2 regions of the Psychrobacillus sp. AK 1817 genome follow, and region 2 is predicted to be linked to the other one. Evidence: predicted binding sites of a transcription regulator. Region 2 holds the regulator's gene; the other holds the start of a gene.
What was found. The regulator NrdR, encoded in region 2, represses ribonucleotide reductase genes. The targets are predictions, from matches to a motif close to AACACNATATATNGTGTT.

Region 1 (11,847 bases), 340 kb from region 2:
TATATAGAAGAAACTCAATATTTTTTCAAGTTGAAATATAATATTCATACATTTATTATGTATAAAAAGTTATATAAATAAAGTAAACACTCCTACTAAAATCCAGGAGTGTTTATGCAGAAATTAGAAGCCAATAGAATGATCGTCCTCTTCCCAGTCATTTTTAAGAGTACGTTTGTTTTGTTGAATTAGTTCGTTAATACGTTTTTCGTATCCAAGCTCCCCATCGTAATGCCAATTCAATGCAATGGACATGTACAATTCGTTTAATTGGGAAACAGATAAGCCCTTTGAACGTTTAGCTATATCTGTCAATACTTCCTCAGTAAAAATCTTCTTTTTATCTACCTTTCGTAAGTAATTTTCTCTTACCTTTTGCGGGGGTGAAGGAATTTCATAGGCACGATCAAATCTTCCAGCTCGGTTAATAAGTGCAGGATCAATCTTTTGAGGGTAGTTAGTGGTTCCAATGATAAATAGCCCTTCGCGAGATTGTGTTCCGTCTAGCGTGTTTAAAAAGACGGAGCGTGTATACTCAGGCATCGAGTCAATATCCTCTATTACAAGAATAGCTGGTGCTAATCTTGTAACTATCCCAAAAACCTCTTGGATTGAATGGCTTCCTGTGAATTCAGTGATTTGCCAATACACCACCGGAGCCTTTGTAGATCCTGTTATAGATTTAACTAATGTTGTTTTTCCATTGCCGGGGGAACATAAAGTAAGATACCCCTTTTGTATGGAAGACCGTATTCCTTGAAAAAATGACCGTCCTCATTAAAAAATTCATCGATAGAACGAAAAATATCTTGTTTAATATGGTTCTCGAGTAAAACTTCCTCTCTTTGAACGGCAGCTTGCTCCCCATATTTTCTTCGTTGTACCCCGTGTTCCGTGTCTACCAAATAGGTGACAGATTGCATGAGAAGTTCACGTAGCTTTTCGTTTATTTCTTCTAAAAAGTAAAGGGCACCTTCAGGGGAAGTGGAAAAGAAAAAATATTCAGGCCAAGCATTCCCTCCCGAAAAATTAAAGGCCATCGTTACAGCCACTTGATATTCAGGAAATAAAATAACCGTATTTTCAAAGGTACTGACAATCTCTAGCTTGCTCTCCATCGAAAGTGAAGATTTATTGGCAATTTTACTTAATGGCTTTGCTTCATAAATATTTCCTAAAATTTTGTATTGAATCAGTTCATTTTCCATCATTTCGATTAGACTGTTATCTAATTGAATTATATGATCTCCTATATCCACTAATTGCCAATTGCCCTCATAATTTTCATTTAAGAGCTTAATGACTCTCCGTGTTAAAATAGCAAAATCCTCATAGTTTGGGTGTAACTCTCTAAATTGTTCTTCGTTAGAAAATAATACCTTCATTAGCCAATCCCCCTATGTAAAAGCTCTAAACAAAAAAGGTTCCTCTTGGTAAGAAGAACCTTATGTTATATTATTTGGATTTTATCTTTCCAGTCCAGCTTTTAAAACCACCTTGTAATTGGTTAAGCTGCGTGTAGCCTTTTTTCTTTAAGAACATGGCTGCGCGTCCACTTCTTGCGCCATTTCCGCAATAAAGATATACTGGCTTATCTGGTCGAATTTCTTTGTGACGTTGACGCAATTGAGATGATGGTATATTTCTTGCACCAAGAATATGACCTCCATCAAATTCCTTTGGTTCACGCACATCGATTAACTGAGCTTTTCGATAACCCTCGATGAATTGTTCCTGCGTAAGGTTTGTAACTGTTTTCTTTAGTCGGTATGCTGAAATTCCAGCATAAACTAATAATACGACCAATATTGCTATGATAATATAAAGAGTCTCTAACACGGTCTTTCCCCTTTCTATACTTCCAATATCTATTATAAAAGATTTGCTAGATACAATTCAATCATTTTGGTAAAATGAATAGCGTTGTTAGGGGGGAGAAGTTTGGAAAAAACAAAATGGTACTTTATTGATTCAGGTCCGTGCGCCCCATCTTATAATATGGCGCTTGACGAAGCACTTCTAGACTGGCATAGTGAAGGTTTGATTCCACCTGTGATTCGATTTTACGAATGGAATCCTGCAACTCTATCAATTGGTTATTTTCAATCGGTAGAAAAAGAGATAGATATGGAAGCAGTTCGCAGGCTTGGTTTAGGATTTGTTCGAAGACCAACAGGTGGGCGAGGAGTTCTTCATGAGCATGAACTTACATATAGCGTCATTGTTTCGGAAGACTATCCAGATATGCCAGCAACAGTCACGGAGGCATATCGAGTAATCAGTGAGGGACTGTTGAAAGGATTTCAGAGTCTTGGATTAGAAGCTTACTTTTCTATTCCTAACACTCCTGATAAGCTACAAGCTCTAAAGAATCCTAAAACTGCCGTTTGCTTTGACACACCTAGTTGGTATGAGCTAGTGGTGGAAGGTAAAAAGGTTGCAGGTAGTGCTCAAACTAGACAAAAAGGTGTTATATTACAGCATGGAGCGATACTTTTAGATTTAGACGATGAGAAACTAGTTCAAACTTTTAAATTTTCTACGGATGAAGCACGTGAAAAGGTGAAAAAAAGTATAAATCAAAAAGCTGTCGCTATAAACAAATTATTACAAAAACCGATACCTATAGACATATGCAAGGTTGCTTTTAGGGATGGATTTTCAGAAGCTTTAAATGTTGAATTGGTGCCATTTAGCTTAAATGATAAACAAATTGAATATGTGAAAACGTTGGAAAAACGGCGTTATGCAAATGACGAATGGAATTTAAAAAAATAAAAGTCTTAAAGGCATATGGTCAAAATGAGGAATAGGAATTAATACTTAAAAATTAATTTGCCAGATTAAATCACTTTACACCTCTATATGTAGTACCGTATGATATATAAATCTACTACATCTTGTGTCAATACGAGTTGTAGAAAGGAGGAAAACAATTGGTAACTACTACTAATGAAACTAATATGAAATTAAATGTAAAAGAATTAAATCGAGATATCGCATTATTTCCTCAAGTCCATCCAATAACAGAAGATATGAATCTAACACACAAAGGTGTATCTCGATTGGTAATGATTGACAGATATTCATTCAAGGATACTGAAAAGAAAACGCTAAAAGTAGGAGATTTTGTCGTTTTAACAGTAAAGGAAGACCCTAAGTTTCCTGCTAGAGGTCTCGGTTATATTGTATCTATTAACGAGGAAGATAAAACGGCGGAAGTATTAATCGAAGAAGACTATCGCAGTGCAATAGATGATAGCTCTAAGATAAAATCAGGCATCGTTCGCCGTCCTTTGAGTGTAATTGAAAAACCGTTAGAGGTTTATTATGAACAAATTGCTAAGCGTAATGCAACTGGACTTGCTTCTGTAGAAGAAACGGAAGAAAAGAGAGTTGAATGGTTTGAAAAGTTCTATCAACAATTAGTTTCCCTTAAATTTATACCTGCTGGACGAGTATTATATGGAGCGGGTACAGGAACAGATGTAACTTACTTCAATTGCTATGTTATGCCTTTTGTTGCTGACTCACGTGAAGGAATCAGTGATCACCGTAAACAAGTAATGGAAATCATGAGTCGCGGTGGAGGAGTAGGTACAAATGGTTCTACTCTTCGTCCACGTAATACATTGGCTCGTGGTGTAAACGGTAAATCATCAGGGTCTGTATCTTGGTTAGATGATATTGCTAAACTTACTCACCTAGTAGAACAAGGTGGTTCAAGACGCGGAGCACAAATGATTATGCTTGCGGATTGGCATCCAGATATTGCGGAATTTATCATTTCTAAAATGCAAAATCCACGTATTCTTCGCTTTTTGATCGAGAACACTAAGGATGAAACCATTAAACAACTTGCAAAGGACAAGCTTAAATTTAAGCCTCTTACTGCACAAGAAGAAAATATGTACCAGGGAATTGTTAACTATAAAAACATTCCAGGCTTAGGAGGCTTCAGCGATGAGATTATCCGCGATGCAGAAACAAAACTGCGTGACGGAGGTACTTTCTCAGTTCATAACCCTGAGTTTTTAACTGGAGCAAACATTTCTGTAACTCTTACAGACGATTTCATGAAGGCTGTGGAAGAGGACGGGAACTTCGACCTTCGATTCCCAGCAACAGAATCCTATACAGAAGAAGAAATGACCTTCTATAATGAAAACTGGCACAAAATTGGTGACGTTCGCGAGTGGGAGCGTATGGGCTACAAGGTTCGTACATACCGTACAGTGAAAGCAAAAGAATTATGGAACCTGATCAATATCTGTGCAACTTATTCTGCAGAGCCAGGTGTGTTCTTTATCGATAATGCTAACGAAAAAACGAATGCAACTGCATATGGACAAAAAGTTGTCGCTACAAACCCATGTGGAGAGCAACCACTTGCACCATACTCAGTTTGTAACCTAGCTGCAGTAAACCTAGCGCAATTTGCTAACAAAGATACTAAAACAGTAAATTTTGAAGCATTAAAAGAAACTGTTCGTGTTGGTGTTCGTATGCAAGATAACGTCATCGATGCAACTCCATATTTCTTAGAAGAGAACAAAATTCAAGCTCTAGGAGAAAGACGTGTGGGTCTTGGAGTTATGGGATTAGCAGACCTTTTAATCTATTGCCAAAAAGAGTATGGTTCGGAGGAAGGTAATCTCCTTGTGGACGAAATCTTTAAGACAATTGCTGTAGCTGCTTATGAAACATCTGCGGAACTTGCAAGCGAAAGAGGAAGCTTCCCATTCTTGACTGGAGAGACGGAAGAAGAGACGAACAGACTTCGTAAGGCATTTACGGAAACTGGATTTATGCAAACTATGCCCCAAGAGATTCGTCAAGCAGTGCTTGAAAAAGGAATTCGTAATTCTCATTTATTAACGGTTGCTCCTACTGGCTCTACTGGAACAATGGTTGGAGTATCTACAGGATTAGAGCCTTATTATTCATTCACGTATTACAGAAGTGGCCGTTTAGGTAAGTTTATCGAAGTAAAAGCGGATATCGTACAGGAATATTTGGATGCAAATCCAACTGTAAAAGAAGATGAATTGCCAAACTGGTTTGTTACTGCCATGGAATTACCACCAGAAGCACATGCAGATGTTCAATGTATCATCCAACGTTGGATTGATAGCTCTATATCGAAAACAGTAAATGCACCTCGGGGCTATACTGTAGAACAAGTAGAGGCAGTTTATGAGCGATTGTATAGCGGTGGAGCAAAAGGTGGAACAGTTTACGTAGATGGAAGTCGTGATTCACAGGTATTAACGCTAAAAGCAGAAGAAAACACAGTAGATGATGATGCAGTAAAAGAAGAAAAAGTAATGGAAAAACGTCCGATTGTCTTGATCGATACGATTCAGGATTTACGTTCTACAAACGTAACAATAGGATCTGAAGTTGGAAACACTTGTCCAGTCTGTCGTAAAGGTACGGTAGAGGAAATGGGTGGATGTAACACTTGTACAAATTGCAATGCACAGCTAAAATGTGGACTGTAAATATTATAGAAGAGAGCATATGCAGATTCTGCATATGCTCTTTTTTTACATGTAAAACTACTGCTTTAAAGACTTATTTTTTTATGAATCTTCTATAGGAAATGTTTTTCTTATTTTGTTTAGTAAAACTAGGAAAGGCACAAACTGATTAAAAAGGAGGATGTTGTGCATGAAAAGTTTATCTTTTTTTACGAGCTTAGCAGCTGCTGTTGTAGTTACTGCATTGCTTAAATTTTTACATTTATTTCACTTTGTTAAATGGAATCCAGTAGGTTATTCAAAATCCTTCGAAATGTTCGATGATACAAATGTTTATCTTCGCTGGTTAGTTTTATTTCTAGTTATTTGGGCAATAAGTTTAGTGATTTATTATATAAGTATTTTGACGGCGAAAGTTCCAGTTGCTATTTCCAGTATCATTTTTGGGATTATTCTAGCATTTATCGTAGAGTGGCTGATTAGTGATGCTACAATGATTAAAACGATAAAAAAAACATCCATTCCCTTTATTTGCATCGTCGTTATAGGTGTGCGATTTCTCATGGAGTCAGCCATATTTCATTCCAAGGATCAGCCGATTGGAAAATGAAAATTTACCCACTCCCTTTCCTATGATAAAATAGACAATAGAGTTTATTTTGATAATGAGAAGAGGGCTAATGATGAAATTAGAAAAGCTGCGTTTAGCATTAGAAGAAAGAGGCGTGGATGCATTATTAATCACAAACGGGTACAATCTACGATATCTTACCGACTTTACTGGTACAGCAGGTGTCGCAATTGTATCTAAAAATGATGCAGTGTTTATCACAGATTTCCGTTATACCGAACAGGCTGCTAGTCAAGTGAAGGATTTTCGTATTGTTCAGCATACTAAAACTCTATTAGAGGAAGTCTCTAACCAAGTAACAGAAATGGGTATTAAATCACTAGGCTTTGAAAAAGATGATGTGACATACAGCGTTTATGAATTATATAAGCAAGCTGTTTCATCAGATCTTGTACCTTTGTCGGGAGTGGTTGAAAAAATTCGCTTGATAAAGACGGACGAAGAGATTAGTATAATAAAGGCAGCTTGTCGTATAGCTGATGAGGCATATGAGCATATTGTGACTTACATAAAACCTGGCATGACGGAACTTGAAGTCTCGAATGAACTGGAATTCTTTATGCGTAAACGTGGCGCTACTTCCTCTTCTTTTGATACAATTGTAGCTTCAGGGACACGTTCTGCATTGCCACATGGAGTAGCAACAGACAAAGTAATCGAAGTTGGAGATTTTGTTACATTAGATTTCGGAGCTCTTTATAATGGTTATATCTCTGATACAACCCGTACTCTTGCAGTAGGAGAGCCGAGTGAAAAACTAAAAGAAATTTATCAAGTAGTTTTAGATGCTCAATTATTAGCTCTTGAAAAGGTTAAACCAGGAATGACTGGAAAAGAAGCAGATGCGATCGCACGAGACTATATCGCTTCAAAAGGATACGGGGAAGCATTTGGCCATTCACTTGGTCATGGTATCGGACTAGAAGTTCATGAAGGACCTGGATTATCATTCAGATCGGACATTGTTTTAGAACCAGGCATGGTTATTACAATAGAACCTGGGATTTATCTACCGAACATAGGTGGAGTTCGTATAGAAGACGATGCACTCGTGACTGAGAATGGCCTAGAAAAGCTAACACACTCTACAAAAGAATTATTAATATTATCGTAATTTGGAGGAAATTAAATGATTTCAGTAAATGATTTTAAAACAGGTTTAACAATCGTAGTAGACGGCGTTCTTTACCGTGTTCTAGACTTTCAACACGTAAAGCCGGGAAAAGGTGCTGCATTTGTTCGTTCAAAACTGAGAAACTTACGTAACGGCTCTGTGAATGAAAAAACTTTCCGTGCTGGAGAAAAAGTGGAGAAAGCTCAAATCGATAACAAAAAAATGCAATACCTTTATGCAAGCGGAGATCAACATATCTTCATGGACACGGATTCATACGAGCAATTAGAGCTTAATGAAAACCAAATCGAATATGAATTAAAATTCCTTCGTGAAAACATGGAATTACAAGTAATACAATACCAAGGAGAAACACTTGGTGTAGAATTACCAAAATCAGTGGAACTAGAAGTTATAGAAACTGAGCCAGGAATCAAAGGAGATACTTCTGGTGGTGGTTCAAAAACTGCTAAATTAGAAACAGGTTTAGTTGTTACAGTGCCACTATTTATTAATGTGGGTGATAAACTTATCATTAATACTGATGAAGGCTCATACGTTTCAAGAGCATAATATAATCAAAAAAGGTATCAAGAGGGAAACCTCCTGGTACCTTTTTATATTGAACTAGAAACATACTCTATTTTCAAACGCAATGCCTCTTGAAGTTAATTGGAAAGTTTAGAGCGTTTGCTGGATTAGCTTAATATATTATTCCCTTTACCGGATGCAAGTATTCTTTACGGTAAGCGAACTGGTTGGATTATACAGCTAGCTAAAAACTTCCGAGTAGAGCACTTTTGTTTCCTTTTATACTAGTTTACAATCTATAGTTGCCTATTCCTACAATGACATTGGCTCGCTTTTTAATTCATAGTTTTATCCATAATCATTATAAAATAATCGCTAATTTTTTTGAATTTAATTAATTCCAAAATAGCATTTTTCTATAAAACGACCATTTGTCAGTCTGTTTATTGGAACGACAGGCGGCGAATCTGTGGTAAGCCACGATGATGGCTTATCGTTCATGCTGCGGAACACATACTCTTAAAGTGAAAAATCAATTATACTTTATTCATCGCAAAGTATATGTATATAATTGTGTACTTTTTTATTGTTCGTATTTTTATACATAAATAGAAACTATGAATTTATTCAATTTGTTACATATAGCGGACTAGGTATTTCCTTACTATTCGTTCATATTCTCCACCTGTCCCACATATAGTACGTAATAGGGAAGGGGGAGGCATTGTGGAACTTCACGATGTACTTCGAGTTGCGGGTATAGGCTTATTGATAGCAATTCTTCACTTGTTTTTTGAATCGACAGGGAAAAAAGAGTTTGCATTTTTTTTGTTTTTTGTAGGATACATTTACATGACAATAGAATTGCTTCGTTTACTAAGGCTGTTCTTTTATGAAATCTCCTCATTTTTAGAATGGCTTGTTATGACGAGTTAGCAAATGATTGTCTATATTACTATTATAATAGCATTTTGCTTGTTGCAGTTAGTTAAAGAAATCTACCCCAAACTTCACTCCCTTATTTATACCATTTATATTTTTCTCTTTTTAACGTATTTAACTACTTCAATCATTATTCCTTTTATTAATCAGTATATCTCCAGTGTTCCAGAAGCGATTCTACCAATCGTAAAACTATTATTGTTCTCAGTTATCCTCCTATTTATTTCGCAAATTGTTGAAGAACTCTTAGAGGACTATGAGTACACTAGTTTGGCGTCACTGATTACATTCACGACTAAGGCAATCTTACTTATCGTATGGCTCCAACATATGAAACAATTTTATGAAAAGTTTTTTTCAGTTATGGGACTACTCTCTTGAAGGAATGAGCAGTAATGGATGAAATTATTGCAACAATTTTGCAACCAGCAAAAGAAGTAATACAAACGTTCGTTTATATTCTCCTGTTCGGTTTTGCGTTTATGTGTTTGGAATGGCTTATTCCCAGCAGTAAAAGGTTATTTAAATTATTGTTTATTTTTATTATTTGTTTTTACTGTTTGGAGCCTGCCTTTCGAACAGTAAAAATGGTTCAAGTAGTAACAGGTGAGCTGGTACACGTGTTTTTGGGAGTCTATCCAGTATTAACGGCAGGGATAGCTTTATCTGGAGGGGCATTTCTAGTCACTCTATGGAACCCGGTCGTTTTGCTGTTCTCAACCTTTACATCTATTATGGTAGATAAAATTATGATTCCTGCATTATTAGCAGCCTTTCTCTTTGATTTAATCACTAGGATTCAACCTGCCATTTCTTTTTCTAAAATGTCAGATTTAATCCGTATGACTTTGGTGGGAGCCACCTCCATCATGCTTCTGTTATACAGTCTATTTATAACGGTCAATGGTGTGATTACTTGGTCAGTGAGCGGGGCTGTAAATGAAACAGTAAAAAGATTGATCTCTAACAATATACCTTTTGTTGGTTCTTTGCTTACCGAAAGTATCAGTACAATGAAAAGCTACTCATCTACAGCTTCTGCTATCACAGGAAATTCTATTTTGGTATCTATATTAGTTTTAATATCTATTCCAACGATACAAACAATTCTAATTGCGTTTCTATATCGCTTTCTCAGTGCAATTCTTGAACCTTTTGTTGATGGGCAGATTAGCGGTCTATTAGATGATATTGGAAAAACATTATTTGTACTTTCGATTATCTCCGTATTAATAGCCTTTGCGTTTTTCTTTACAATAATTTTAATCATGCTTTTTGCCAAACTATTGATAGGTGTGAAGGGTTAATGGTAGATTTCTCAGCATTACTATATGGAATTCTCCTGATTGTCATAATTGGAGAAATTCTATCTATCTTAATCGAGCAATTGGACAAGGAGAGAACAGGCTTTTTCATAAAACTTTCCATAATCGTATGGATTATCTCCTTTTTCTTCATATAAATAGATTGTGTTGCATAAAGTATGTTATCCAATATGAAAAGAAGGGTGAACTACTATCTCATTAAAACAAAAACCCACTTTTCGTTTTGTAGTTATAAGTTTAGCAGTATTAGTCATTAGTCTCTTATTTTCAGAGATTTTTGGGCTGACGGATGACGTAAAAAACAATTCCACCCCTCCAGAAGCTCAAACGAAGGATGAGCTCTCAGAAATACTTGAAAAAATTCATGGGGTTGGCAAGGTGTCTATTTACTTTCATTACGCAGAACGATCTGAAAATAAAAAGGAAAGTGATTCATCATTTTTCCAATGGACAAGTGAGAGCAAGATGGAAAAAGAAGAACTGATTGGAATACTGGTAGTTGCGGAAGGAGCGAGCGATAATCGTATAAAAAACAATCTTATAAAAACCCTTTCATCTGTTTTGCAAATATCTCCACATCGAATAGTGATAGAAGAAATGGAATTGGAGGATAAATAATATGAATATTAAAAAGAGATCCGTTTGGTTTTTAACTTTATTAAGCTTAGTTGCAGTGGTAACCGTGTATTACGCAACAGAAAAACCATCCCCTTTTGATGGAATTGCTTTATTTTCAAATGACTCGGTAGAGGATGTTAAGTTAGTAGAAACAGCTTCCACAAATGAAGAATCATTTGTTTCTCACAGTAATGCTTATGAAGAGTTACGTATGGAAGTTCAAGAAAAACGTAGTCAACTCCATGAGCAACTTGAATCTAAGGTTGCTTCAACTGAATTTACAGCTGAGCAAAAAAATGAGGCATATTCTCAAATTGAGCAGTTAGTGAAAATAGATTCAACAGAAGCGATGTTGGAGCTTATCATAAAGTCCCTAGGCTATGATGATGCCTTAGTTCGTATAGAGGACAACAAAGTGTTGATTGATGTAGTTTCAAATGAGCAATCCTCAAAAAAGGCTTCTGATATTGTTTATGCAGTGAAGAGAGAATATCCTCAAGCTTATCAAGTAGAAGTAAAATTTGATGGTCTGTAAGAGAGGTGCCTATAACGGGCACTTTTTTTCTGTTTATACTATATATAACAATTTATGGTTTAATTTTTTTTGAAAAATTCACTAATATAGCGTATTAAAGTTACTGTATAAAAGGTAGTTTTTGGTTTGTTTAAGTCTGTTATTCCCTAAAAGTAATGAACATTTAAACGTTTCTATTCCCAATTAAACTAAAAACGACTAAAATGAAAAGGGAAGTATTAAATAGTAATTAAGGGAGATGGGCTAAATGAAGATCCAAGAAATCAGAGAAATTATTAAGCTAATTGATCAGTCTACACTAGATGAGTTTTCATATGAATCAGAAGGAACTAAAATTAAGATTAAAAGAGGGGATAAAAACTCTCACAAATCGACTATTCAATCATTAGAAAGCTCATCAGTTGGAGAGGCTTCGAAAGTAGAAACAATACAGGCTCCGGTTGTTAACGAGGCTCCAAAAGTAGTAGAAACAGAAAATCAAGTAGCAAAACTAGCTCCAGTTGAAGAAGATAATAGTTCTTTACATAAAATTACTTCTCCAATGGTCGGCACATTTTATCAATCTTCTTCTCCAGATACGCCTGCATATGTACAAGTTGGTAGTAAAGTGACTGCTGACTCAATCGTATGTATCGTAGAAGCGATGAAACTATTCAATGAAATTGAAG
Region 2 (11,847 bases):
TATTAAACGAACAGACTTGCCAGAAGAGAATGAGCAATCTGTTTATAACGAAATGATTTCCGATCGTGAAAGTGTTGCTCAAAAGTTTTTATCTACTGGTGATGCTGACAAGAGGAGAATTGAAGCAGAAACGGATAGTAAAGTTATTCAAATGCAGGCTGCTGCAAAAAAAGAAGCTGCACTTCTTGTAGCAGAAGGTGATGCGGAGGCAGCGAGAATTTATAACTCGAGCTTTTCTAAAGATCCTGAATTCTATTCGTTATACAGAACATTAGAATCCTATAAGAAAACCATTGGTGAAGATACAATGATTATTATTCCATCAGATTCACCTTATGCTAATATCCTTTCAGGATACTTAGAATAGTATATGAATCGTCATTCCCCTTACTGTCATGGTAAGATATAGGGAATGACGATTTTATTTTTAGCAAAATGTATTAATACAAAAATACACTTTTAATAATGTGTAGAAGCTAATGTAAAACAATATAAACCAAGGAGTGAATTTATTCATGTCTTCTGAAAAAATTCTATTATTAGATGGGAATAGTTTGGCTTATCGCGCATTCTTTGCTCTTCCTTTATTAACAAATGAACATGGAATACATACGAACGCCGTGTATGGCTTTACGATGATGCTCCAAAAAATAATGGACGAGGAAAAACCAACGCATATGCTTGTGGCATTTGATGCTGGGAAAACAACCTTCAGACATTCTACATTTGGAGAATACAAGGGTGGCAGACAGAAAACTCCACCAGAGCTTTCTGAGCAATTCCCGTATTTACGCAAGCTAATCGATGCTTATGGTATTAAACGCTATGAGTTGGAAATGTATGAGGCAGACGATATTATAGGAACGCTTAGCCGCCAGGCGGAGACTAAGGGTCAGCAAGTAGTCATTGTGTCAGGGGACAAAGATTTAACTCAGCTAGCTACAGACTCCACGACTGTTTACATTACAAGAAAAGGAATAACAGATATAGAGAAATATACACCGGAGCATGTTCAGGGAAAATACGGACTAACCCCGCTTCAAATCATTGATATGAAGGGATTGATGGGAGATGCTTCCGATAATATCCCAGGAGTTCCAGGTGTAGGAGAAAAAACAGCGATTAAACTATTAAAGGAGCATGGCTCTGTCGAAAATCTATATAAGGCACTTGACTCTGTTAGCGGTGCTAAGCTAAAAGAGAAGCTTGTCGCTAATGAAGAACAGGCGAAGATGAGTAAGGTGCTCGCTACCATTGAAACAAATGCTCCTATTGAAGTTTCACTTGAAGATATCACTTATAGCGGACCTAACATGGATGAAGTGATCTCTATATGGAAGGAACTATCCTTTAAAACTTTATTAGAAAAAACGGAATATGTGGAGGAAGAGCAATCTACTACTGAAACGAAATTTGAAATAGTAAAGGAAATAGATTTCACTTTATTAAAGGATGAAATGTCTCTTCACTTAGAATTATATGATGAACAATACCATACAGCGGATTTATTAGGAATCGCTTTATCCGATGGAGAGCAATCCTATTTTGTTCCAGGGGAAGCTGCTTTTCATTCAAAAGAATTTTGTACATGGCTTGAGGATGAGTCGAAGACAAAATATGTAGTGGACTCCAAGGCGACACAAGCGGTAAGTAGAAAGCATGGAGTTAGCATTTCCGGAGTAGAGTTTGACCTAACGCTGGCAGCATATATTGATAATGCCTCATTATCTGCAGACGATGTTGCATCTATTGGAAAAGAGTATGGTTATTATAATGTATTAAGCAACGAGCAGATATATGGAAAGGGAGCAAAAAAATCTGTTCCAGAGCAAGAGAAACTGGCAGAGCATGCTACTAGGAAGGCTTTGGCTATTTGGCATTTAAAGCCTATTTTAGAAAAGAAATTAAAAGAAAATGAACAATTTAAGCTATATAAGGAATTGGAATTGCCACTTGCTTCTATTTTAGGAACGATGGAATCGGATGGAGTAAAGGTAGATAAGCAAGTTCTTGTAGAAATGGGTCATGATTTAGAGATCAAGCTACAACAAATTGAAAAGGACATTCATGCCCTAGCAGGGGAAGCATTTAATATCAATTCTCCTAAGCAGCTTGGAGTGATTCTTTTTGAAAAACTAGGACTACCGCCAATTAAGAAAACTAAGACAGGTTATTCTACAGCAGCCGATGTATTAGAGAAGCTTGCAAATGAGCATGAAATCATAGAGCAAATTCTACAATACCGTCAGTTAGGAAAGTTAAATTCAACCTATATCGAAGGTCTCCTAAAAGAGATCCACACTGATGATGGGAAAATCCACACAAGATATCAGCAGGCGCTTACTACAACAGGACGTTTGAGCTCTGTTAATCCTAACTTACAGAATATACCTATCCGTATCGAGGAAGGAAGAAAGATTCGTAAAGCGTTTGTTCCATCTAACCCAGAATGGGTGATGTTTGCAGCTGACTATTCCCAAATCGAGTTACGTGTACTTGCTCATATGTCGGAGGATGATAATCTAATCGAAGCATTTAACAATAATATGGATATTCATACTAAAACTGCTATGGATGTGTTTCATGTAGGTGCAGACGAGGTTGACTCGAATATGCGCCGTGCTGCGAAGGCTGTAAATTTTGGAATTGTTTATGGAATTAGTGACTATGGTCTTTCTCAAAGCCTAGATATTACACGCAAAGAAGCGGCTGTTTTTATCGACAAGTATTTAAAAAGCTTTCCAGGCGTGAAAGAATATATGGATGAAAGTATACAAACAGCGAAACAAAAAGGTTTTGTTACTACTATTTTAAATAGAAGAAGATATCTACCTGAGATTACAAGCTCTAATTTTAACTTGAGAAGCTTTGCAGAGCGTACGGCGATGAATACGCCTATCCAAGGAAGTGCAGCCGATATCATTAAAAAAGCAATGATTGATATGGCTGAACGATTAGAAAAAGAAAATATGCAAACAAAAATGCTCCTGCAAGTGCATGATGAACTAATCTTTGAGGCTCCTCCAGAGGAGATTGCTCTATTAGAAAAAATTGTCCCGGAAGTAATGGAATCAGCGATTAAATTAAATGTGCCTTTAAAAGTTGAATATGCATATGGATCATCTTGGTACGATACAAAGTAAGGAGTTTTAAGTATGCCGGAATTACCAGAGGTTGAAGGGGTAGTTCGAGGACTTCAGCCAGTTGTTACGGGAAAATTGATTAAATCAGTAGATGTTTCCCCTACTATTATTCATTCAAAGGAAAATGGGAAGGAAGCAATCATTAAGGGGGCAGACGTGGAATCTTTCCAGTCTGCTCTTCCCGGAATGGCGATTGTTCGAATAGAACGCCGCTCTAAATATATTTACTTTCATTTAAAAAATCAAGACGGAGAATCATTTTTGCTTGTCTCCCATCTTGGCATGTCAGGTGCTTGGTTCTATGTACGAAGTCTTGATGACATCATGGAGGAAAAGTTTAAGAAGCATAGTCATGTTACGCTTCATTTTGATGAGGATGATATGCTTGTATATGCCGATATACGTCGGTTTGGTGAACTGCGTCTGTTAGAAACCGAAGCAGATTATCCGCCGTTACTGCTAATGGCTCCTGAACCTTTTAACAAAGGAGCGCTAGACCATTACCTAAATATGAGCCTTCTCCCACGATACGAAAATAAACCGATTAAAGAATTCATCATGGATGGCCATGTAGTCTCAGGTTGTGGCAATATATATGCAACAGAGGCGTTATTTAATCTTAGAATTCATCCTGCTCGAAAAGTAAAAAGAATTAGCAAGGAAAGAAAAATTCAATTGTTCCATGAAATTGTCGCCGTGCTATTAGACAGTATTGAAAATGGGGGAAGTACCATCTCGGATTATCGCTCTATAAATGGGGGAGCAGGAACAATGCAACATAGACTACAAATGTATAGCAAAAAAAATTGCCCAATCTGTGGGAAACCAACCAAGCAGAAAACAATTGCCGGTCGAACATCTACCTATTGTGGTTCGTGCCAAAAATAACGGAGGATTCATCATGATTATTGGTTTAACAGGAAGTATTGCTAGCGGTAAAAGTACTGTATCAAATATGTTAAAGGAAATGAATTATCCAATTATTGATGCTGATCTTGTAGCAAGAGTCGTAGTTGAAAAAGGGACCGAAACCCTACAAGCGATTATAAATGTGTTTGGGGAAGATATACTAACTTCAGATGGAGATCTAAATCGTCCAAAACTTGGAGAAATCATTTTTTCCTCGCCCGCTAAAAGAAAGCAGCTAAATGACATAATGCACCCAGCTATTCGAGCTGAGATGATGAGGCAAAAGGAAGAGCTTTTGGAAGCGGGTTACCCAACTATTATTATGGATATTCCCTTACTGTTTGAAAGTAGACTACAATCCTATGTCGATAAGATTATTGTTGTAACTGTATCAGAAGAAACGCAATTGAATAGGCTAATGTCAAGAAACAATTATTCTATGGAGGAAGCAAAGGCAAGAATCCAATCACAGCTGCCGCTCTCTATAAAGGAAAAGGGTGCAGATGCTGTTATTTATAATAATGGTACTTTAGAGTCTACTCAGGAGCAATTAGAAAAAATTTTAAAATCTTGGAAAAAATAATTATTTGAAAATAATGAATTTTAAAATGGGCTATTTTAAGGCTACATAATTCTAAAAATGTGTTATACTAATGCATGATTATAAAACAAAAAGTATCACACGTTACGGGAGGACTTATTATATGTCAGCTTCAATTGCAATCAATGGTTTTGGACGAATCGGGAGAATGGTATTTCGCCAAGCAATCGTACAAGAGGATTTAAATGTAGTAGCTATCAATGCGAGATACCCATTAGAAACTTTAGCTCATTTAATTAGATATGATTCTACGCATGGCACTTTCACTGGAAAAATTGAAATAGGCGAAAATGCTTTAATCGTTAACGGTAAAAAAGTACAAATCGTAAATGAACGTGAGCCTGAAAAGTTACCATGGAAAGAATTGAACGTGGATATCGTTATTGAATCCACAGGAAAATTTAATGATGGTGAAAAAGCATCTGGTCACTTGAAAGCAGGAGCGAAGAAAGTTGTAATTACAGCACCTGCCAAAAATGAAGATGCAACGATTGTTATTGGTGTAAACGACGATAAGTTAGATGTGAAAAATCACCAAATCATTTCAAATGCAAGCTGTACAACAAACTGCTTAGCGCCCGTTGTCAAAGTATTGAATGATGCATTTGTAATTGAAAATGGTTTAATGACTACGGTTCATGCATATACAAATGACCAAAATAATTTAGACAACCCACATAAAGACTTAAGACGCGCACGCTCATGTGGACAATCGATTATTCCAACATCGACCGGTGCTGCGAAAGCACTTTCATTGGTTCTACCAGAGCTAGAAGGGAAGATTCATGGAATGGCTTTGCGTGTACCTACTCCTAATGTTTCTTTAGTTGATTTAGTTGTGGATGTTCAAAAAGAAGTGACAGCTGAAGAAGTAAATGCTGCCTTCGAAAAAGCAGCTGAAGGTTCTATGAAGGGTATTTTAGGAATAACTCATGAGCCGTTAGTTTCCATTGATTTCAATACAACTACTAATTCTAGTACGGTAGATGGTTTGACGACTATGGTAATTGGCAAAACAAAAATTAAAGTTCTAGCTTGGTACGATAATGAATGGGGCTATTCTGCAAGAGTAGTTGACCTTACTAAAAAAGTAGCAAGTGGTCTTTAATCGTCAATTTCTAGACAGCTAATTTTAGCTATTCTTTGCGTATTAATAATTTTTATCTCCTGTTAATAACATATTTCCATCCTCTTTCTAGAATTAGTAGAAAGAGGATTTTTTATATTGCATTATTAAAAAAACTGTTTTATAATGGGAATCGTGTACTTCTAGTACATGGACTACTTAAAGGGTTAGGACCTCTTTGGACTAACTTTCCCCCGTGGTAGTCAACTTTGATGTTAAAAATAAAACTAATCAAAGGGGGAAACGGACATTGGAGACAATGGGACGTCACATTATTGCAGAACTATGGGAGTGCGATTTCGACAAACTTAACGATATGCAATTTATCGAGCAAACATTTGTTGATGCTGCACTAAAATCTGGTGCAGAGGTAAGAGAAGTTGCTTTTCACAAATTTGCGCCACAAGGTGTAAGTGGAGTCGTTATTATTTCCGAATCGCATTTAACGATTCACAGCTTTCCAGAGCACGGTTATGCAAGCATTGATGTGTATACTTGTGGTGATTTAGATCCATCAATCGCAGCTAACTATATCGCAGATGCTCTTAATGCTGGAACGCGCGAAACGCTCGAAATGCCACGTGGTATGGGGCCAGTTAAGACACCTCAAGAACGCATGACAGTTCAAGCGTAAATGAAACATAATGCCTAAATGAGTGAGCAGAGGAACTTATTCCTCTGCTTTTTCGATTTTATGAGAAAAAATTGTTATAATAGGAATACAAAATTATAGATAAGATTTAGGAGAGGTTCTATGAGATGCCCAGCATGTCAATTTAATGGCACTAAAGTAGTCGATTCACGACCTATAGACGATAACAAAGCGATTAGAAGAAGGAGAGAGTGCGAAGACTGTGGTTTCCGCTTCACGACTTTTGAAAAAGTAGAGGAGACTCCATTAATTGTAGTAAAGAAAGATGGCTCACGAGAAGAATTTAGTCGTGAAAAAATATTACGTGGATTAATTCGTGCATGTGAAAAGAGGCCCGTTGCACTTGACCAATTAGAGGAGATCGTGTTTTATATTGAGAAGGAGCTAAGAAGAACTGGTAACTCTGAAGTGAAATCAGAGGAGGTAGGCGAAAAAGTCATGGACAAGCTTGCTGAAATCGATGAAGTTGCCTATGTTCGCTTTGCTTCCGTTTATCGTCAATTCAAGGATATTAATGTATTCATCGATGAATTAAAGGAAATATTGAAAAAGAACCCTTCATTATAAGTTATTAATTAGAGAGTAGGTTAACAAGTGATGTTATATAAGGAGCTACATTCAACAGATACATATATGATTCGCTTGCCATATTCTTTTTCTGATTATGATCGTCAGTTATTGACGTTATTTTATCAGCCGCTAGTAGGTGCTGAAAGTATTAGTCTCTACTTGACTTTATGGGCTGATGGAGAGATGAAAGATAACGAACAATGGACGCATTATCATTTATTAAACGTCTTAGGTTTGTCACTAGGTAAAATTTTTCAGGCTAGAATTGCCCTGGAAGCAATAGGCTTGCTTCGTACTTGGCAAAAGTCAACTGAGGAAGGAAGAACCTTTTATTATGAGCTCGAGGCTCCTTTAGATGCAGAGTCCTTTTTAAAGGATCCCTTATTATCTATGTTTTTACTAAATAAAATTGGGGAAAATGCATATAAACAGCTAAGAAACCGTTACATACAAAAGCCTAACTGGCATGAAGAGTTCACAGATGTTTCTAGAACGTTTGTTGATGTCTTTAAGCCATCAACAAAAACGGGTACTTCGATATCAACGCAAGAGCAATTTCAATCAAAGAAACGAAATAATTCTGTACCGTTCTATTATGAAGATTTTGACTTTGTTTTATTGCAGGAAGGGTTATCAGAACAGTTGGTGCCCAAGTCAGCAATGACATTGGAAGCAAGAGAAGTAATTGCGAAATTGGCTTTTTTGTATAATTTATCACCAATAGAAATGCAAAAGGTTGTTATTTTGGCATTGGATGATGATCTCAATCTTTCTGATGCTAGATTGAAAAAAGCATGTGCCGAGTATTATAAGCTAACAGTTTCTCGAACTGCCCCAGTTCTTCAAAAAATAGAGCTAACAGAGAAACCAATACAGAATGTAGAGAAAAAGCTAACGAAAGAGGAAGAGTTGATTCAATATTTGGAAACAACTGCTCCTGCAAAGGTTTTAAAGGATATTGCTAATGGAAAAGAGCCTATACTTGCAGATGTTCAGTTAGCCAATTATTTTGTCACACATTATAAAATGCCAATTGGTGTAGTGAATGTCCTCTTACAATACGTTCTTCTGCGAACGGACATGAAACTAACAAAGAATTATGCAGAGAAGATTGCATCACACTGGATGCGTAAGGATATCAAGACGGCGAAAGAAGCTATGGAGCTCGCAAGAAATGAGCATGAGCAATATATGAAGTGGAAAAATGAAGGCTCTAAACAGAAATCCTATTCGAAAAAACCTACTAGGGAAGAAAAGGTGCCAGATTGGTTTTATAAAAAAGATGACGAGCTGAAACAGTCAGGAAAAGAAACAAATGGAATTCAGGATATTGATGCAGAGAGACAAAAATTACTAGAAGAACTAGGTATGAAGAAAAGGTAGGTGAATAAAATGGAGCGGATCAATGAAACACTCAAAAGGGTGATTACTCCCGAATTTACTTCTCGATTGGACGAATTACAGCAAGAAGTATTGGAGGATCCGGGTATACAAGGATTTATAGAAGAAAACTCCGAAGATATCTCGAAACAAGTAATAAGTCGAAGTTTGAGCAAGCTATATGAATATAAATCTCAGTCTCATGATTGTAAGGAATGTCCCTCGCTAGAGCAGTGTGCGAACTTTATGAAGGGCTATGAGCCGAAGCTAGTGTTAGATCGAAACCTAATAGATGTAGAATATGTAAGGTGTAAGCGAGGGGTAATAGAGGATGAACGTAAAAAAGTAACCTCTATGATAGACAGCATTCATATGCCTAAAGAAGTGATGGAGGCGAGTCTCTCAAGTTTAGATTTACAGGATGACAGTAGGGTAGTTGCGGTAAGGGCTGCTAAAGACTTCTTGAACGAATGGGAAAGAACAAATGTCTTGCCAGCTAAAGGACTCTATATTTACGGTAAGTTTGGTGTTGGTAAATCCTATCTATTGGGAGCATTAGCCAACGAGCTAGCCGCTAGACATATTCATTCTGTCGTTGTATATGTTCCGGAGTTTCTGCGAGAAATGAAACAAGCGATACAAGATCAGTCTCTACCTGAAAAAGTAGAGTTTGTGAAAAAGGCCCCAGTGCTAATGCTTGACGATATTGGAGCGGAAACTATGTCTAGCTGGACAAGAGATGAGATTATAGGGACAATTCTCCATTATAGAATGTCAGAGCAACTCCCGACGTTTATGTCCTCGAACTTTAACTACGATGAATTACAACATCATCTTTCCTACACGCAACGCGGAGAAAAAGAGGTAGTAAAGGCAGGGCGTATTATGGAGCGGATTAAAGCACTCACTAATCCAGTTGCTCTACGAGGAAAAAACTGGAGAGAGCTTAAATAACTACTTGCAAATGATAAAGTCGTGGCGTATAATCATTTTCATAAGAATAAGAATAATGCGTTGAAGAGGACAATAATCAGTTTGTACGACTTATAGAGAGAGAAGCCTTGGCTGGAAGCTTCTTAAGTATCGACAATCGATTTACCACCTCCGAGCAGTAGCTGTGAAATTGAAGTAGCAGTTGCCGGTCACCGGCCCGTTAGCCGATGCAGAGCTTCATCTATACTCGTATAGATAGAAGAAGGGTGGAACCACGATTTAAACCTCGTCCCTTTACCGGGATGGGGTTTTTTATTTTGTCTAAAATAAATAATCGTATTACCTGAACAGGCTTAGCTGTTCAAGGAAAGAACAGTTTTGAAGCCAGCATTTAATCTAAAACAATTAAGGAGTGTTCAAAATGGCAGATGTTATTAAATTACAATTCCCAGATGGAGCAGTAAAAGAGTTTCCTTCATCTACAACTACAGAAGAAATAGCTCAATCTATCAGCCCTGGGCTGCGTAAAAAAGCTTTAGCAGGTAAATTAAGTGGTAAGCTGATTGATCTAAAATCACCTATTACAGAGGATGGGGAGATTGCAATCATCACTCCGGAATCAGATGAGGCATTAGAAATTCTTCGTCACAGTTCTGCGCATTTATTGGCACAAGCAGTTAAACGTCTTTTCAAGGATGTTAAATTAGGTATTGGTCCAGTTATTGAAAGTGGATTCTACTATGATATAGATTCTCCAGAGCCAATAACAGCAGATGACCTACCATTGATCGAAAAAGAAATGAAAAAAATCATTAATGAAAATATCGAAATTATTCGTCACGATGTTTCTCGTGAAGCAGCTTTTGACAAATTTAAAGATGACGAGTATAAAGTAGAGCTTTTAGAAGCAATTCCTGCTGGTGAACAGGTTTCTATTTATGAGCAAGGTGAATTCTTTGACCTTTGTCGCGGAGTCCATGTGCCATCTACAGGCAAGTTAAAGGAATTCAAGCTATTAAGCATAGCAGGTGCTTATTGGAGAGGTAACAGTGACAACAAAATGCTTCAACGTATTTACGGAACTGCCTTCTTCAAAAAAGAAGACCTTCAAGCGCATTTGAAAATGTTGGAAGAAGCAAAAGAGCGTGATCATCGTAAAATTGGTAAAGAACTCGAACTTTTCACTAACTCATTGAAGGTAGGACAAGGTTTACCTCTTTGGTTACCGAATGGAGCAACTATTCGTCGTGTAATCGAACGTTATATCGTGGATAAAGAGTTGAAGCTCGGCTATAAACATGTATACACACCTGTGCTGGGTTCTAAAGATCTTTATGAAACTTCTGGCCATTGGGAGCACTATCAAGATTCTATGTTCCCACCAATGGAAATGGATAACGAAACATTAGTATTGCGTCCGATGAACTGTCCGCATCATATGATGATTTTCAAAAATGGCATGCATTCATACCGTAACCTCCCATTACGCATTGCTGAGCTCGGTACTATGCATCGATACGAAATGTCGGGAGCTGTATCGGGGCTTCAACGTGTTCGCGGGATGACTTTAAATGATGCTCACCTATTTGTACGTCCAGATCAAATCAAAACTGAATTCCAAAAGGTTGTAGAACTAATCATCTCTGTTTACAAAGACTTTGACTTAAATGATTATTCTTTCCGTTTATCTTACAGAGATCCAAACAACAAAGAAAAATACTTTGATGATGATGAAATGTGGGAAAAAGCTCAAAGCATGCTAAAAGAAGCAATGGATGAGTTAGGTTTAGATTATATCGAAGCTGAAGACGAGGCAGCATTCTATGGACCTAAATTAGATGTACAAGTAAAAACTGCAATTGGTAAGGAAGAGACTTTGTCTACAGTTCAATTAGACTTCTTGTTACCTGAGCGTTTTGACTTAACATATGTAGGAGAAGACGGCAAACCTCATCGTCCGGTTGTTATTCACCGTGGAGTCGTTTCAACTATGGAACGTTTTGTGGCATTCCTGATAGAAGAATACAAAGGTGCTTTCCCAACTTGGTTGGCTCCAGTGCAAGTTGAGCTTATTCCAGTTTCCAATGAAGTGCATTTCGATTATGCGAAGCAAATTGAAGAGCAATTGGTTGCTGCTGGATTCCGTGTAGAAATGGACGACCGTGAAGAGAAGCTTGGTTACAAGATTCGTGAAGCGCAAATGCAAAAAATCCCGTACATGCTTGTTTTAGGGGATAAAGAGTTAGAGGCTGGTAACGTTAACGTACGTAAATACGGAGAACAAAATTCTGAAAGCATACCTTTCGATGAGTTCTTAACTAGAATCCAAGAAGAAGTAAAACACTAATTAATAATTATTGAATAATCTTGTTGACAACTGTTGTTACAGATGGTATAGTTATTAAGGTTATTGAATACAAGTTTGTGGTATAAGAAGAGGCTGCCCGCTTCTCACCTGTTCGACACGTTAGGTTGTTGACTGGTAAGCACACGATCGACTGTAATATGTAGTTGCTACATATTTCTCATATCG

Region 1: a site for NrdR is predicted at 2,858-2,875, ahead of D0S48_RS01110 (vitamin B12-dependent ribonucleotide reductase). Genes of this name have one in related genera too.

The regions. Positions count from the first base shown of each region.
Region 1 covers NZ_CP031739.1:218,345-230,191, forward strand. Annotated here, with positions in the region: gene D0S48_RS21220 (ATP-binding protein) at 124-654, opposite strand; gene D0S48_RS21225 (hypothetical protein) at 687-1,385, opposite strand; gene D0S48_RS01100 (rhodanese-like domain-containing protein) at 1,456-1,839, opposite strand; gene D0S48_RS01105 (lipoate--protein ligase family protein) at 1,942-2,778, shown strand; gene D0S48_RS01110 (vitamin B12-dependent ribonucleotide reductase) at 2,937-5,504, shown strand; gene D0S48_RS01115 (hypothetical protein) at 5,674-6,093, shown strand; gene D0S48_RS01120 (M24 family metallopeptidase) at 6,164-7,228, shown strand; gene efp (elongation factor P) at 7,244-7,801, shown strand; gene D0S48_RS01130 (SpoIIIAC/SpoIIIAD family protein) at 8,486-8,695, shown strand; gene D0S48_RS01135 (hypothetical protein) at 8,699-9,082, shown strand; gene D0S48_RS01140 (stage III sporulation protein AE) at 9,097-10,008, shown strand; gene D0S48_RS20500 (hypothetical protein) at 10,008-10,163, shown strand; gene D0S48_RS01145 (hypothetical protein) at 10,405-10,644, shown strand; gene D0S48_RS01150 (SpoIIIAH-like family protein) at 10,646-11,179, shown strand; gene accB (acetyl-CoA carboxylase biotin carboxyl carrier protein) at 11,427-11,847, shown strand, end outside.
Region 2 covers NZ_CP031739.1:3,974,236-3,986,082, forward strand. Annotated here, with positions in the region: gene hflC (protease modulator HflC) at 1-367, shown strand, start outside; gene polA (DNA polymerase I) at 516-3,143, shown strand; gene mutM (bifunctional DNA-formamidopyrimidine glycosylase/DNA-(apurinic or apyrimidinic site) lyase) at 3,156-4,031, shown strand; gene coaE (dephospho-CoA kinase) at 4,045-4,635, shown strand; gene D0S48_RS19915 (glyceraldehyde-3-phosphate dehydrogenase) at 4,757-5,761, shown strand; gene speD (adenosylmethionine decarboxylase) at 6,030-6,413, shown strand; gene nrdR (transcriptional regulator NrdR) at 6,534-6,998, shown strand; gene D0S48_RS19930 (replication initiation and membrane attachment family protein) at 7,029-8,384, shown strand; gene dnaI (primosomal protein DnaI) at 8,394-9,335, shown strand; T-box leader at 9,387-9,611, shown strand; gene thrS (threonine--tRNA ligase) at 9,736-11,661, shown strand; ribosomal protein L20 leader region at 11,740-11,847, shown strand, end outside.